Regions from separate parts of the Variovorax sp. Soil_C_17 genome, predicted to be linked through region 1. Evidence: riboswitches for the same ligand, from Rfam matches in the RefSeq annotation. Region 1 holds a riboswitch; the other holds the start of a gene.

The links. Region 1 has a riboswitch for S-adenosylhomocysteine ahead of ahcY (adenosylhomocysteinase). Riboswitches for the same ligand answer to the same signal wherever they lie in the genome.
Region 2: another riboswitch for S-adenosylhomocysteine. It lies ahead of metH (methionine synthase); the one in region 1 lies ahead of ahcY (adenosylhomocysteinase).

The regions. Positions count from the first base shown of each region.
Region 1 is NZ_JBDGIT010000008.1:124,565-132,418, reverse strand. It holds gene AC3A6Y_RS28135 (ABC transporter permease) at 1-702, shown strand, start outside; gene AC3A6Y_RS28130 (peptide chain release factor 3) at 710-2,338, opposite strand; S-adenosyl-L-homocysteine riboswitch at 2,434-2,501, shown strand; gene ahcY (adenosylhomocysteinase) at 2,564-3,991, shown strand; gene AC3A6Y_RS28120 (TlyA family RNA methyltransferase) at 4,011-4,808, shown strand; gene metF (methylenetetrahydrofolate reductase [NAD(P)H]) at 4,786-5,619, shown strand; gene AC3A6Y_RS28110 (septal ring lytic transglycosylase RlpA family protein) at 5,616-6,299, shown strand; gene AC3A6Y_RS28105 (23S rRNA (adenine(2030)-N(6))-methyltransferase RlmJ) at 6,312-7,214, opposite strand; gene AC3A6Y_RS28100 (hypothetical protein) at 7,293-7,854, shown strand, end outside.
Region 2 is NZ_JBDGIT010000001.1:1,038,243-1,046,096, forward strand. It holds gene AC3A6Y_RS04950 (LysR family transcriptional regulator) at 1-817, opposite strand, end outside; gene AC3A6Y_RS04955 (PACE efflux transporter) at 913-1,350, shown strand; S-adenosyl-L-homocysteine riboswitch at 1,361-1,447, shown strand; gene metH (methionine synthase) at 1,514-4,228, shown strand; gene AC3A6Y_RS04965 (ArnT family glycosyltransferase) at 4,228-6,015, shown strand; gene AC3A6Y_RS04970 (glycosyltransferase family 2 protein) at 6,012-7,001, shown strand; gene AC3A6Y_RS04975 (GtrA family protein) at 6,998-7,396, shown strand; partial or broken gene AC3A6Y_RS04980 (FHA domain-containing protein) at 7,425-7,568, shown strand; gene AC3A6Y_RS04985 (AP2 domain-containing protein) at 7,622-7,854, opposite strand, start outside.

The DNA.
Region 1 (7,854 bases):
GCCACCGGCATCGAGGTGATCGCCATCTGGGCGCTGTTCCATCGCTTCGGCGACGTGCAGGGCTGGACCCTCGGCGAGGTGGCGGTGTTCTACGGGCTGGCGAACTGCATGTTCGCCATCGCCGATGCGCTGGGGCGCGGCTTCGACGTGCTGGGCACGGAGTTCCTGCGTACCGGGACTTTCGATCGTCTGCTGCTGCGCCCGCGTCCGCTGGCGTTGCAGCTGATGGGGCATGACGTTCGCGTGAGCCGCCTGGGCCGGCTGATGCAGGGCGTGGCGGTGCTGGCCTTCGGCACGGTGCAGGCGGGCGTGGCGTGGACGCCGGAGGCGGTCGCCGTCGCGCTGTTCGCGCTGGCCGGCGGCGTGTCCTTGTTCCTTGGCATCCTGGTGCTGCAGGGCACGCTGGCGTTCTGGACCGTGGAGAGCCTGGAGATCGCCCATGTGCTGACCTATGGCGGCGTGCAGGCCGCGCAATACCCGCTGGCGCTTTATGCGCGATGGTTCCGGCGCGTGCTGACCTTCATCGTGCCGCTGGCCTGCGTGGCCTACTACCCGGTGCTGGCCATCCTGGGAAAGGCCGATCCGCTGGGTGCGCCGAGGTGGGCCGGGATGGTGTCGCCGCTCGCGGGGTTCGTGTTTCTCGCGGCGGCTTTCATGGCGTGGCGCCTCGGGCTGCGCCACTACACCTCGACGGGCAGTTGAGCCCGCGTCAGCCGGCGCTCTGCAAGGCGAGCCCTGCGTGCTCCCGCAGCGGATGGAAGTGGATCTTCGGAAAGCGCTCCTGCGCCAGCCGCACGTCGTACGGCGAGGTGCACAGGAAAGCCAGCGTATCGGCCGCGTCCTTGGCCATGCGCGCCGGATAGGCGTTGACGAACTCGCGCAGCTCGGCCGGGCTGTCGGCCGTGATCCAGCGCGCGCCCGTGTACTGGCAGCCCTCGAGCCGCACGTCGGCGTCGTATTCGGCCTTCAGGCGGTGCTGCACCACTTCGAACTGCAGCTGGCCGACGGCGCCCAGCAGCATCGGGCCGCCGACCTCGGGCCGGAACACCTGGATCGCACCTTCCTCGCCCAGCTGGGCCAGGCCCTGCTGCAACTGCTTGGTGCGCAGCGGGTTCTTCAGGATCACGGTCATGAAGAGCTCTGGCGCGAAGAAGGGCAGGCCGGTGAACTGCAGGCTCGCGCCGTCGGTGATGGTGTCGCCCAGCTGCACCCCGCCGTGGGTGGTGAAGCCCACGATGTCGCCTGCGTAGGCTTCTTCGACCGCTTCGCGCCGCTGGCTCATGAAGGTCACCACGCTGGTGGGCCGCAGTTCCTTCGCGGTGCGCTGCACCTTGAGCTTCATGCCCGGCGTGTACTTGCCCGAGGCCATGCGCACGAAGGCGATGCGGTCGCGGTGGTTGGCGTCCATGTTGGCCTGCACCTTGAAGACCACGCCCGCGAAGTCCTTGTCCTCGGGCCGGATTTCCTTCACCACCGGCTGGCGGTTGACCACCGTGGTGCTGGTGCGCGAGCGCGGCGAGGGCGCCAGGTCGACCAGGGCGTCGAGCACTTCCATCACACCGAAGTTGTTCACGCCGGAGCCGAAGAACACGGGCGTCTGCTTGCCCGCGAGGAAGGCCTCGCGGTCCCAGGTGGGCGAGGCGCCGGTGGCCAGTTCCATGCTTTCCATGGCACTTTCGAAGTCGGTGCCGAAGCGCTTCGCCAGCGTCTCGCGCTCGGTCAGCGCGATCGTCTCGAAGTCCTGCGGCAGTCGCTCGCTGCCCGACTCGAACACCGTCATGGCCTGCGTGCGCAGGTTCATGATCCCGCGGAAGGTCTTGCCCTGGCCCACGGGCCAAGTCATCGGCACGCAGGGCATGCCGAGCTCGCGCTCCACCTCGTCGAGGATGTCGAGCGGCTCGCGCACCTCGCGGTCCATCTTGTTGACGAAGGTGATGATGGGCGTGTCGCGCTGGCGGCAGACCTCGATCAGGCGGCGCGTCTGCGCTTCCACGCCGTTGGCTGCGTCGATCACCATCAGGGCGGAGTCGACGGCGGTGAGCACGCGGTAGGTGTCTTCGGAGAAGTCCTTGTGGCCGGGCGTGTCGAGCAGGTTGATCACGTGTTCGCGATAGACCATCTGCATCACCGAGCTGGCCACCGAGATGCCGCGCTGCTTCTCGATCTCCATCCAGTCGGAGGTGGCGTGGCGCGAGGCCTTGCGCGCCTTCACCGAGCCGGCGATCTGGATCGCGCCGGAGAAAAGCAGCAGCTTCTCGGTCAGCGTGGTCTTGCCGGCGTCGGGGTGGGAAATGATCGCGAAGGTGCGGCGGCGGCGGGTTTCGGAGGCGAAGGACATGGGGAGGCGGAAATCGAAAGCGGCCGCAGAAGCCGGCCGAACCCGCAATTATCGATGCCGGTGGCGTTCGGGCGGCGCTCGGGTAAAATCCGCCGCTTCCGAGGAGCGTTGCAGCGCCGCCAGGCGTGAGGCTCGGACCCCATCGCAACCACGCTCAACCGCTGTTCCCGCGGTGAGTTCTTCCCCCGACCGCAGCGGCATCATTCAAACTTGTTTGGAGCCAACATGAGCGCCGTTCTCAAATCCACCGCCGACCAGGCGATCGCCGACCTGTCCCTTGCCGCCTGGGGCCGCAAGGAAATCAAGATTGCCGAAACCGAGATGCCCGGCCTGATGGCCATCCGCGACGAGTTCGCCAAGAGCCAGCCGCTGAAGGGCGCGCGCATCACCGGCTCGCTGCACATGACGATCCAGACCGCGGTGCTGATCGAGACGCTGCAGGCCCTGGGCGCCACCGTGCGCTGGGCCTCGTGCAACATCTTCTCCACCCAGGACCACGCAGCCGCCGCCATCGCGGCCGCCGGCACGCCGGTGTTCGCGATCAAGGGTGAATCGCTGGAGGACTACTGGGACTACACCCACCGCATCTTCGACTTCGGTCCCAAGGGCGCGGCCGGTGAAGGCCCGAACATGATCCTGGACGACGGCGGCGATGCCACGCTGCTGATGCATCTGGGCCAGAAGGCCGAGAAGGACCAGGGCGTGCTGGCCAACCCGACCAGCGACGAGGAGCGCATCCTCTACGCCGCGATCAAGGCCAAGCTGGCTGTCGACGCGACCTGGTACACCCGCAAGTCGGCCGAGATCATCGGCGTGACCGAGGAAACCACCACCGGCGTGCACCGCCTCAACGAAATGAGCGCCAAGGGCACGCTGCTGTTCCGTGCCATCAACGTCAACGACTCGGTGACCAAGAGCAAGTTCGACAACCTCTACGGCTGCCGCGAGTCGCTGGTGGACGGCATCAAGCGCGCCACCGATGTGATGATCGCCGGCAAGGTGGCGCTGGTGGCCGGCTACGGCGACGTGGGCAAGGGCTCGGCCCAGGCCCTGCGCGCGCTGAGCGCCCAGGTGTGGGTGACCGAGATCGACCCGATCAACGCATTGCAGGCCGCCATGGAAGGCTACCGGGTCGTGACCATGGAATATGCGGCCGACAAGGCCGACATCTTCGTCACCACCACCGGCAACAAGGACGTCATCACGCACGACCACATGGCCGCGATGAAGGACCAGGCGATCGTCTGCAACATCGGCCACTTCGACAACGAAATCGAGGTCGCCTCGCTCGAGAAGTACGAGTGGGAAGAGATCAAGCCGCAGGTCGACCACGTGATCTTCCCGGATGGCAAGCGCATCATCCTCTTGGCCAAGGGCCGGCTGGTGAACCTGGGCTGCGGCACCGGCCATCCGAGCTACGTGATGAGCTCCTCCTTCGCCAACCAGACCATCGCCCAGATCGAGCTTTTCACCAAGCCCGACGCCTACCAGCCCGGCAAGGTCTACGTGCTGCCCAAGCACCTGGACGAGAAGGTTGCGCGCCTGCAGCTGTCCAAGCTCGGCGCCCAGCTGACGGTGCTGACGGATGCCCAGGCCGCCTACATCGGCGTCGACAAGAACGGTCCGTACAAGCCGGACACCTACCGCTACTGAGCGGGAGCCGCGCCGCATCGTGCGCGCCGACCAATTGCTCGTCGAACGCGGCCTGGCGGCCTCGCGCTCCCAGGCCGTGCGTCTGATCGCGGGCGGCCTGCGCTGGCACGATGGTGCGCGCTGGCGCACGGTAAGCAAGAACGCCGAGGACCTGCCTGTAAATGCCGAGCTGGAACTGCTCGACGCAGCCGAGGCACGCTATGTCTCGCGCGGCGGCCTCAAGCTCGAGGGCGCGCTGGCCGCGGCGGGCATCGATGTGCGCGGCAGGCGCTGCCTCGATGTCGGCCAGTCGACCGGCGGCTTCACCGATTGCCTGCTGCAGCAGGGGGCAGCGCATGTGGTGGGCGTCGACGTCGGACACGGGCAGTTGCATGCGCGACTGCGCGGCGATGCGCGCGTCACGGCGGTCGAGGGCGTCAATGCACGCGCGCTCGATCGGTCGGCGTGGGCCGCGGCATCGCCGGCAGACGTGCAGTTCGACCTGATCGTCGGTGACCTGTCCTTCATCTCGCTCACGCTGGTGCTGCCGGCCCTGCTACCCTTGCTCGCCACGACGGGTGAACTTCTGATGCTGGTCAAGCCTCAATTCGAACTGCAGCCGGCACGGATCGGCAAGGGCGGCATCGTGCGCGATGCCTCGCTCTATCCGGTGGTCGAGCAGCGCCTGCGCACGGCCTGCGACGCGCTCGGCCTGCAGGTGCGGGGCTGGTTCGACAGCCCCATCGCGGGCGGCGACGGCAACCGCGAATTCTTCATTCATGCCGCTTTCGCGAGCGGCCCACCAGGAGCCGGCCGTGCGCCTTCCGTTGAGCTTTGAGTTCTTCCCACCCAAGACGCCCGAAGGCGTGGCCAAGCTGCGTGCCGTGCGCCAGCAGCTCTATGCGCGCCAGCCCGAGTTCTGCTCGGTGACCTATGGCGCCGGCGGCTCCACGCACGATGGCACCTTCGGCACGGTGCGCCAGATCCTGGAAGAGGGCGTCGATGCGGCCTGCCACTTCTCGTGCATCGGCGCGACCCGCGCCACCGTGCGCGAGCAGCTCAAGGAACTGAAGGCGATGGGCGTCAAGCGGCTCGTGGCGCTGCGCGGCGACCTGCCCAGCGGCTACGGCATGGGCGGCGAATTCCATTACGCGAGCGACTTGGTCGCCTTCATTCGCGAAGAGACCGGCCGCGACTTCCACATCGAGGTCGCCTGCTATCCCGAGGTGCATCCGCAGGCGCGCTCGCCCGAGGCCGACCTGAAGGCGTTCGCGGCCAAGGTGCATGCCGGCGCCGACTCGGCGATCACCCAGTATTTCTTCAGCCCCGAAGCCTATTTCCGCTTCGTCGACGAGGCCCGCAAGGCGGGGCTCGACACGCCGATCGTGCCGGGCATCATGCCGATCACCAGCTCCACGCAGCTGATGCGCTTCTCCGATGCCTGCGGCGCCGAGATTCCGCGCTGGATCCGGCTGCGGCTGCAGGGCTTCGGCGACGACACGGCATCGATCAAGGCCTTCGGCCTCGACGTGGTGAGCGAGCTCTGCGCACGCTTGGCCAGCGGTGGTGCGCCGGCGCTTCACTTCTACACCATGAACCAGTCGGTGGCGACGCTCGCGTTGCTGGAGCGGCTGGGCTGGGAAGGATGAGGGGGGTCCGGCTCGCGAAACGACTCGCGCTGGTTCTGGCGGCCGCCGCGCTGGCTGCCTGCACCACCCCGCCGGCTCCGCCGCCCCCTTCGAACGTTGAAAGCGGCACCGGCCTGCGCCCGCTGGCGCGCCAGCCCGCGTTGCCGCCCGGCGCACCGGCACGCTCGCAGGTGCCGTCGGTGCGCTACGACCTCGCGGTGTCGGGCACGGGGGAGGACGATGGCGTCCCGGGCGACGAGGGGCCGCACGAGATCTTCGAGCGGGGTGGCGCTTCGTGGTACGGCATCCAGTTCCATCAGCGCAAGACCGCGAACGGCGAGCGCTTCGACATGACGGCGATGACCGCCGCCCACAAGACACTGCCCTTCAACACCCGCATCTGCGTGCGCAGCCTGGTCAACGGGCGCGAGGTGCTGGTGCGCATCAACGACCGCGGGCCCTACTCGGCCGGGCGCATCATCGACCTCAGCCGCGCCGCGGCGGATGCGCTGGGCATGCTGGGGCTGGGGATCAAGCAGGTCGCGCTGTCGATCGTGGACAAGAACACGACGCGCTGCGGCGACACGGCGATCGACCCCGCGACGATCGATGCGCCTGCGCCGGAAGCCGTGGCCGCGAAGCCGGCCAGGACCTCCGCGCCCCGGCGCACCCGCGAGGTCCAGCCGCGCCTGCGGCGCTGAGACCGGTGCGGCTCAGCCGCCGTGGTCGAGCGAGAAGGCCGCGTGGCGGTCCTGCGCGAGGCGCTTCGCCATCTGCGGCAGGGCCGCCTCGAGCTGGGCCTTCAGCGTGAAAGGCGGGTTGATCAGGAACATGCCGCTCGCGGGCAGCCCCGGACGGTGCGTGGCGCCGGTCGCGTCGGTCAGGATCTTGCTCGACTTGACGGTCAGCGTTGCGTGCAGCCAGGGCTTGCCGGCCTTGGTGGCCAGGGTCTTGAGGCGGCGCGGCAGGTCATGCGACTCGGGCCGCGGAATGATCGGGTGCCAGATCGCGTACGTGCCGGTCGCGAAGCGCTTGAGCGCCTCGGCCACGAAGTCGAGCACGCGCCCGTAGTCGCTCTTGATCTCGTAGCTCGGGTCGCACAGCACCAGCGCACGGCGCGAGGGCGGCGGCAGGAACTTGGTGGCGCTGCCGAAGCCGTCCTCGTGCAGCACAACGATGCGGCGGCCGGCCTCCAGCTGGGCAATGTTGGCGCTCAGCGTGCGCGAGTCGGTCGGATGCAGCTCGAAGAGCTTGAGCTTGTCGTGGTCGCGCAGCAGGTGCTGCACGATGAAGGGCGAGCCGGGATAGATGCGCGCGCCGCCCTTGGGGTTGAAGTCGCGCACCACGGCGAGGTAGCGCGCCAGGGCGTCGGCGAGCGGGGCCGGGTCGGGGTGGGGCTGGGTCTCGGAGACCAGCCGCAGCACCCCTTCGGCCGCTTCGCCGCTGGTGCCGGCGTAGTCGCCGTCGAGCCGGTACAGCCCGGCGCCGGCGTGGGTGTCGACCACCGTGAGGGCGGTGTCCTTCTCGAGCAGGTGCTCGAGCGCGGCAATCAGCACCGTGTGCTTGAGCACGTCGGCGTGGTTGCCGGCATGGAAGGCGTGGCGGTAGCTGAACATGAGAATTAGTGCCTGGAAGAAGAATGGGTTACGGCTAGACTCTCGCGCCGTTACAACCAATAACAGAGGGATCGAGGAATGCGAGGAGCCAACTGGCGATTTTGGGGCCTGTGCGCATGCGCGGGCGTTCTGTCTATTCTGACGGGCTGCGCCTCCGTCACGCACGGCACCACCCAGTCGATCAAGATCGAGACGCTCACGCCAGGCGGCCAGGTGGTCGACGGCGCCGAATGCAAGGTGGCCAACGACAAGGGCGAGGCCCTCGCGTTGTCCGGCCAGAGCGTGCCGGTGCGGCGTTCGGGTGGCAATCTCTCGATCCATTGCACGCAGGCCGGGCAGGCCCCGGCGGGCGGACAAGCGGTGTCGCGCGTGAACGGGGGCATGGTGGGCAATATCCTGATCGGCGGGCTGATCGGAGTGGCCATCGATGCCGGCAATGGATCGGGCTTCAATTATCCGAGCTGGATGCAACTGGTTTTCGGGGAGCAGCGCTACTTTGATCGGAGCGCGCAGCAGGGCGACCAAGCCATGCCGGGCGTCGTGCTCGGCACGACTCAGATGGCCGCCGCGGCGCCCAGGAAGGAACTCGAGAAGAGTCCCGCCGATCGCGTTCCTCAGGCGCCGCAATCCACGCCCGAGC
Region 2 (7,854 bases), on a different contig from region 1:
AGACCACGTCCACCCAGAGGTCCAGCCCATTCGAGAGGTTCTCGAAGGGAATCTCCACCAGCGCCCCCGCCGCCACGTGCGGCCGGGCGAAGTTGCGCGGCAGCCAGCCCCAGCCCAGGCCGGCGGTGATCAGGCTCAGGGCGGCCAGCGCGTTGTCGGTGCGCCAGACGTGGCGCGCGAATTCGAAGCGCGCGTCGCGGGTGGCCAGGTCGCGGCCCGCCACCACGATCTGGCGGGTGGTCCGCAGATGGTCCTCGCGCAGGCGGCCGCCGGCACCGGCCAGCACCGGGTGGGCGGGCGCGATCACAGCCACCATCATCTCGTTGGCCACTTCCTGAAAGGCCTCGCGCCCGTCCAGGCTCGGGCGCTCGAAGACCAGCGCCAGTTGCGCCCGGCCGCTGTGCAGCAGCGCCAGCGCATCGGCCTGCGGGGCGGCCAGCACTTCGACTTCCAGCTGCGGATACTCCTGCGCCAGCGTCGCCAGCGGCCCGCTCCAAGGCGCGGCCAGGAGTTCGGGGGCAATGGCCAGCGTCAGCCGGTTCTCCAGGCCCTGAGTCAGCGCGAGCGCCTGCACCTGCAGCTGCTGGAGCTGGGCCGCCAGCAGCCGTGCCTGCGGCTCCAGCGAACGCGCGGCGGCGGTGGGCTGAGGCTCGCGGCCGCTGCGGTCGAACAGCGAGAGGTCCAGTTCCGCCTCGAGGTTGGCGATCGCCATGCTGACGGCCGAGGGCACGCGATGCAGTGCCCGCGCGGCGGCAGAAAAGGAGCCGTGGTCGAGCACGGCCAGGAAGACCTCCACGTTGTCGCTGCTGAAGCTCATGGATCTATCAATAAAATTGAAGGAAGATGATTTCTTATATCAGCGATGGAAACATAAAGTCGAGCCCGACGCAGCAACAAAACGGAAACGAATTCATGCAAGGGCTCAAGCGCCGGATCGTCTACATCTCGCTTTACGAAGGCATCGCCATCGTCGCCGCCAGCGCCGGGCTCGCCCTGATGACGGGGCAGAGCGCCGGCCATTCGGGCGTGGCGGCCGTGCTGGCCTCGGGCATCGCGATCCTCTGGAACCTCAGCTTCAATGCCCTCTTCGAGCGCTGGGAGTCGCGCCAGGCGGTGCGCGGCCGGAGCCTGCGCCGCCGTATCGCACACGCGATCGGCTTCGAGGGCGGGCTGGTGGCCTTCCTGGTGCCGGTCTTCGCCTGGTGGCTGGACGTGAGCCTCTGGCAGGCGCTGGTGATGGATCTCGGCCTGGTGGTGTTCTTCCTCATCTACACCTTCGTGTTCAACTGGGCCTTCGACGGGATCTTCGGCCTGCCCGCCTCCGCGTCCGGGGCGGTGCAGCCAGCGTAAAATCCGCGGCTCCCAAGGAGCGTTGCAGCGCGGGCCGCCCCGGTCGATCGAGCCAGGCGCCGCGTCAGGCTTGGGCTTGCAACGACGCTCGCCTGATCCTCCGCCCACAGGTGAGCCCATGTCTTCCGATTCTTCCTCTCCCGTCCAAATCTCCCCACCCCCGATGAAGCTGTCCGGCCTGGAGCCGGTGCGCATCGGCGAGGGCACGCTGTTCGTCAACATCGGCGAGCGCACCAACGTCACCGGCTCCAAGGCCTTCGCCCGCATGATCCTCAACGGCCAGTTCGAGGAGGCATTGGCGGTGGCGCGCCAGCAGGTCGAGAACGGCGCGCAGGTGATCGACATCAACATGGACGAAGCCATGCTCGACAGCAAGGCTGCGATGGTGCGCTTCCTCAACCTGATCGCCAGCGAGCCCGACATCGCGCGCGTGCCGATCATGATCGACAGCTCCAAGTGGGAGGTGATCGAGGCCGGCCTGCGCTGCATCCAGGGCAAGGGCATCGTCAATTCGATCAGCATGAAGGAGGGCGTGGAAGCCTTCAAGCACCAGGCCACGCTGCTGCGCCGCTACGGCGCGGCGGCGGTCGTGATGGCCTTCGACGAGAAGGGCCAGGCCGACACCTACGAACGCAAGATCGAGATCTGCGAGCGCGCCTACCGCATCCTGGTCGACGAGGTGGGCTTCCCGCCCGAGGACATCATCTTCGACCCGAACATCTTCGCGATCGCCACCGGCATCGAGGAGCACAACAACTACGCGGTCGACTTCATCGAAGCCACGCGCTGGATCAAGAAGAACCTGCCAGGCGCCAAGGTCTCGGGCGGCGTGTCGAACGTGAGCTTCAGTTTCCGCGGCAACGACCCGGTGCGCGAGGCGATCCACACGGTGTTCCTCTACCACGCGATCCAGGCCGGCATGGACATGGGCATCGTCAACGCCGGCATGGTGGGCGTGTACGACGACCTCGAGCCCGGCCTGCGCGAGCGGGTGGAAGACGTGGTGCTCAACCGCCGCCCCGACGCCGGCGAGCGCCTGGTCGAGGTGGCCGAAAGCGCCAAGAGCGGCGCCAAGGACGACAGCAAGAAGCTCGAATGGCGCGGCACGCCGGAGCAGCCGGTGTCGGTCAGCCAGCGCCTGTCGCATGCGCTGGTGCACGGCATCACCGACTTCATCGTCGAGGACACCGAGGAGGCCTACCAGGCCATCCTGGCCAAGGGCGGCCGGCCCCTGCACGTCATCGAGGGCCCGCTGATGGACGGCATGAACGTGGTCGGCGACCTCTTCGGCGCCGGCAAGATGTTCCTGCCCCAGGTGGTGAAGTCCGCGCGCGTGATGAAGCAGGCCGTCGCCCACCTGATCCCCTACATCGAGGAAGAAAAGCGCCAGGACGAGGCCGCGGGCCGCGACGTGCGCAGCAAGGGCAAGATCATCATCGCCACCGTCAAGGGCGACGTGCACGACATCGGCAAGAACATCGTCACCGTCGTGCTCCAGTGCAACAACTTCGAGGTGGTGAACATGGGCGTGATGGTCCCCTGCCACGAGATCCTGGCGCGTGCCAAGGTCGAGGGCGCGGACATCGTCGGCCTGTCGGGCCTGATCACGCCCAGCCTGGAGGAGATGCAATACGTCGCCGGCGAAATGCAGAAAGACGAGCATTTCCGCATTCGCAAGATCCCGCTCCTGATCGGGGGCGCCACCACCAGCCGCGTGCACACGGCCGTGAAGATCGCGCCGCACTACGAGGGGCCGGTGGTCTACGTGCCCGACGCGTCGCGCAGCGTGAGCGTGGCGCAGTCGCTGCTCTCCGACCAGGCCGCGGCCTACATCGACGAGCTCAACACCGACTACGACAAGGTGCGGCACCTGCATGCCAACAAGAAGCAGGTGCCGCTGTGGCCGCTGGCCAAGGCGCGCGCCAACAAGACGCCCATCGACTGGCAGGGCTATGTGCCTCCTAGCCCCAAGTTCACCGGCCGGCGCGTGTTCCGCAACTTCGACCTGGCGGAGCTCGCGAAGTACATCGACTGGGGCCCCTTCTTCCAGACCTGGGACCTGGCCGGGCCCTTCCCCGCGATCCTCAAGGACGAGGTGGTGGGCAGCGAGGCGGTGCGCGTCTTCGGCGACGGGCAGCGCATGCTCAAGCGGCTGATCGAGGGACGCTGGCTCACGGCCAACGGCGTGATCGGCTTCTGGCCCGCCAATACGGTGAACGACGACGACATCACGCTCTACACCGACGAGACCCGCACCCAGGCCGCGCTCACCTGGTATGGCCTGCGCCAACAGACCGAGAAGCAGGCCATCGACGGCGTCATGCGCCCGAGCCGCTGCCTGGCCGACTTCGTGGCGCCGCGCGACAGCGGCCTGGCGGACTACGTGGGCATGTTCGCCGTCACCGCCGGCATCGGCGTCGAGAAGAAGGAGAAGTTCTTCATCGACGACCTCGACGACTACTCGGCCATCATGCTCAAGGCCCTGGCCGACCGGCTGGCCGAGGCCTTCGCGGAGGCGCTGCACCACCGCGTGCGCACCGACCTCTGGGGCTATGCGCACGACGAGGCCCTGAGCAACGAGGCGATGATCGCCGAGAAGTACCGCGGCATCCGCCCCGCCCCCGGCTACCCCGCCTGCCCGGACCACAGCGTGAAGGGCCCGATGTTCGAGCTGCTGCAGTGCCGGGATATCGGCATGACCCTCACGGAAAGCCTGGCCATGATGCCCGCCGCCAGCGTCAGCGGCTTCTACCTGAGCCATCCGGAAGCGACCTACTTCAACGTCGGCAAGATCGGGCACGACCAACTGCAGGACCAAGCCGCGCGGCGCCACGAGAGCGAGGCGGACCTGGAGCGGCTGCTGGCGCCCAATCTCTGATGTTTTTCGAGAAACTCACATTCGCGGCCGCGCACTACGCCGCGCTGGCAATCTTCGTCGCCGGGTGCTGGGGCTTCGGCCGCGCGGTGTTCCTGCGCCTGGGCGTGCCGGTGCGCCGCGACCTTTGGCTCGAGACGGCGATGAGCACCGCCCTCGGCATCGGCGTCTTCATCTGTGCCCTCCAGGCGCTCGGCATCGCCGGACTGCTCCGTGCGTCGGCTGTGCTGCTGCTGGTCGCCATCGGCTTCGCGGCCGCTTGCGCCCAACTTCCCACCTGGCTCCGCGAGGCGCGCGCCTTCGAGTCCGGACCGCCGCTGAGCTGGGTCGACAAGGCGGCATTCGCCGCGTTGCTCCTGGTGGCGCTGCCCACGCTGTTCGCCCCGCTGGCGCTGCCGGCCGCCTTCGACGAGCTCATGTACCACCTGCCCTACGCGCGCCAGGTGGCCCAGAGCGGCACCTTGGGAATCCATGAGTGGCTGCGCTATCCCTGGTTCCCGTACAACTACAACCTGCTCTATGCGGGCGCGCTGCAGGTCGGCGACGACGTGCTGCCGCATTTCCTGAGTGCACTTGCGGGCTGGCTGTCGGTGTGGATGGTCTATCGCCTGGGCATGCAGTACCTGAACCGGGTGCTGGCCTGCGCGGCCGCCGCCATCTGGCTGGGCATGGGCGACTATTCGAGCGCGTTGATCGACATGGGCGTCGCGCTGTTCGTGCTCTCGGCCTGGATCGCGTTGTGGTGGTGGAACGAAGCGCACACCACCGATCCGAAGAAGGGCGCGCGCTGGCTGGCGCTGGCGGCCTTCTTCCTCGGCCTCGCGGCCGGCTCGAAGTACCAAGCCCTGACCTTCCTGCCGCTGGCGGGCTGGTTCGTGATCCGGCGCGAGCGCCGCCCTGGCATCTGGGCCCTCGCGCTGCTGTGCTTCCTGCTGCCCTGCATCTACTGGTACGCGCGCAACGCGCTCATGACCGGCGACCCCTTCAATCCCATCGGCGCCAAGCTGTTCGGCTTCAGCAACTGGAATCTTGCCGATTACCAGAACCAGGTGAACGACGTGCGCGCCCATGCCGCGCTGCCGAGCTACCTGGTCTGGCCGGTGCTGCTGGCGCCCTTCAGCCGGGCCTGGCGGCGCACGCCCGCAGTGCATGCGGCCATTGTCTTCAGCGTCTACTCGTTGCTCGTGTGGGTGCTGACCTCGCGCTATCCGCGCTATATGACGGCCTCCTTCCCGCTGCTGGCGCTGACCGCAGTGCTGGGGTGGCAGATGCTGCTGGGCTGGCTCGTGGCGGGCCTGCGCCGGCTCGTGCCCGCCTCCGGCCGCGCGGGCTGGCCACCGCGCGCGGGCAGCCTCTTCGTCAGCCTGTTCCTGGTGGTGCTGGCGGCCGTGTCGTACCGGCACAGCACGCGCGAGCTCACGAAGGTGTCGCTCTCGCCTACCGCCCGCGAGGCCTTCCTGCGAGCGAACGTGCCGGGCTATGGCGTCATGAACCACGTGCGCGAGCATGCCACCGGCCGCGTCTACCAGATCGCACTGAGCGAGGCCATCTACTACGGGCCCAATCCGATCTGGGGCGATACGCTCGGCCCCTGGCGCTATCCGGATTTCCCGTTGCTGCCGGGGGCCGAGGCCGCGAAGAGGTTCGCCGAACTGGGCTTCGAAGCCGTCGTGATGCCCGATGCGGTGGCGCGCACCCTGACCAGCCATGAGGATTTCAACCGCCACTTCGCTTTGATGTACGAGCAGGACGGCGCCAAGGCGTACCGTATCCTGCCCCCCGCACCATGAACGAAGCTCCTGTCTTGACCGCCCTGCGGCCCGCGCTGCGCATCGCCGCGGTGATCCCCTGCTACAACGAGGCGCTCGCCATCGCGCGGGTGGTGGACGAGTTCCGCGCCGCATTGCCCGAGGCCGAGATCAACGTGTTCGACAACGCCTCCAGCGACGACACCGCGGCCATTGCGCGCGCAGCCGGCGCCAAGGTGACCTATGTGGCCCTGCGCGGCAAGGGCAACGTGGCGCGCCGCATGTTCGCGGACGTCGAGGCCGACATCTACGTGATGGTCGACGGCGATGCCACCTACGACCTGGGCGAGCTGCGCCACCTGGTCGACACGCTGGTGGAGGGCAACCTCGACATGGTCGTGGGCTCGCGCGTGGACGACGGCGACGATGCCCAGACCTACCGCGCGGGCCATCGCTTCGGCAACCGCCTCCTCACCGGTGCGGTGGCGGCGCTCTTCGGCGGCCGGCTCACCGACATGCTCTCGGGGCTGCGCGTGTTCTCGCGGCGCTATGCGAAGTCCTTCCCTGCCGTTTCCGAAGGCTTCGAGATCGAGACCGAGCTCACGGTCCACGCGCTGGAGCTGCGCATGCCTTTCGCCGAGCTGCCGGTGCGTTACCGCTCGCGGCTCGAGGGCTCGCACAGCAAGCTCTCCACCTACCGCGACGGCTGGCGCATTCTCAGGACCATCTGCAAGCTGTTCGTGAGCGAAAGGCCGCTGCTCTTCTTTTCCGGCATCGCGACCGTGCTCGCGCTGGGCTCGGTCCTGGCGGCCGTGCCGCTGGCACTGACCTACCTCGAGACCGGCCTGGTCCCGCGCCTGCCCACCGCCGTGCTGCTGACCGGCACCATGCTGAGCGCGATGCTCGCCTTCGTCTGCGGCGTCGTGCTGCACACCGTGACCAAGGGCCGGCAGGAGGCCAAGCGCCTGCGCTACCTGGCCATTCCGGGCGTGCGGCATCGCGGGCCCGTCGACCGGCCCGGACGATGAAGGCAGGCCGCGAGTTCCTGCTGTTTGCGCTCGCCGGCGTGATCGGCCTGGGTGTCGACGTGGGCGTGCTCTACCTGGCCGCCCCGCTCCTGGGCTGGTATGCGGCGCGCGTGCTGTCCTTCCTCGCGGCCGCGACCGCCACTTGGTCGCTGAACCGGCGCTATGCCTTCGCCACACGAAATTCGGGCGCCTCGCTGGCGCGCGAATACGCGGGCTACCTGCTGACCATGCTCGGCGGGGCCGTGGTGAACTACGGCGTCTATGTCTTCGTGCTGCACAGCCTCGCCGGGCCCTGGGTGCCGGCGCTGGGTGTGGCGCTGGGCAGCTGCGCGGGGCTGGCGCTGAACTTCCTTGCTGCACGGCAGCTGATCTTCAAGTCCAGGCGCGGGCGCTGAAGGCAGATGGCGAGGTCCTGATCGGGCGGTGGGAGGGGAGCGAGATCGTTCTTTCCCGCCCGAAGGTCAGGCGGGTGCATGCCTCCTGAGCTGCCAGGGCGCCTTCGCGACGATCAAGGACGCGCGCAGCACCAATGGCACCTTCGTCAACGGGGCGCCGACCGATCCGGTGCCGCATCTACTCGGCGAATTTACGCTGCCGCTTGGAAAGCCTGGCCACCTGCTTCAACTGCCTGTGCCGCTCGGCGATGGCCAGCGCCTTGGCCCCTCGTATCCATGCTCCTTGACCGCGAAACTCTTGTACAAGTTATTGCCGTTGATGCGCGTGACCGCCGCCCAGAAGCCCTGACGCGCCGGACTGTGCTGGCGGTACTTCACGCCGGCGACGCCGCTCGTGTTGGAACTGCGCACAATTTCCCATTGGGCGACGGGCGCGGGGCAATCGCTCGGCAATTTTC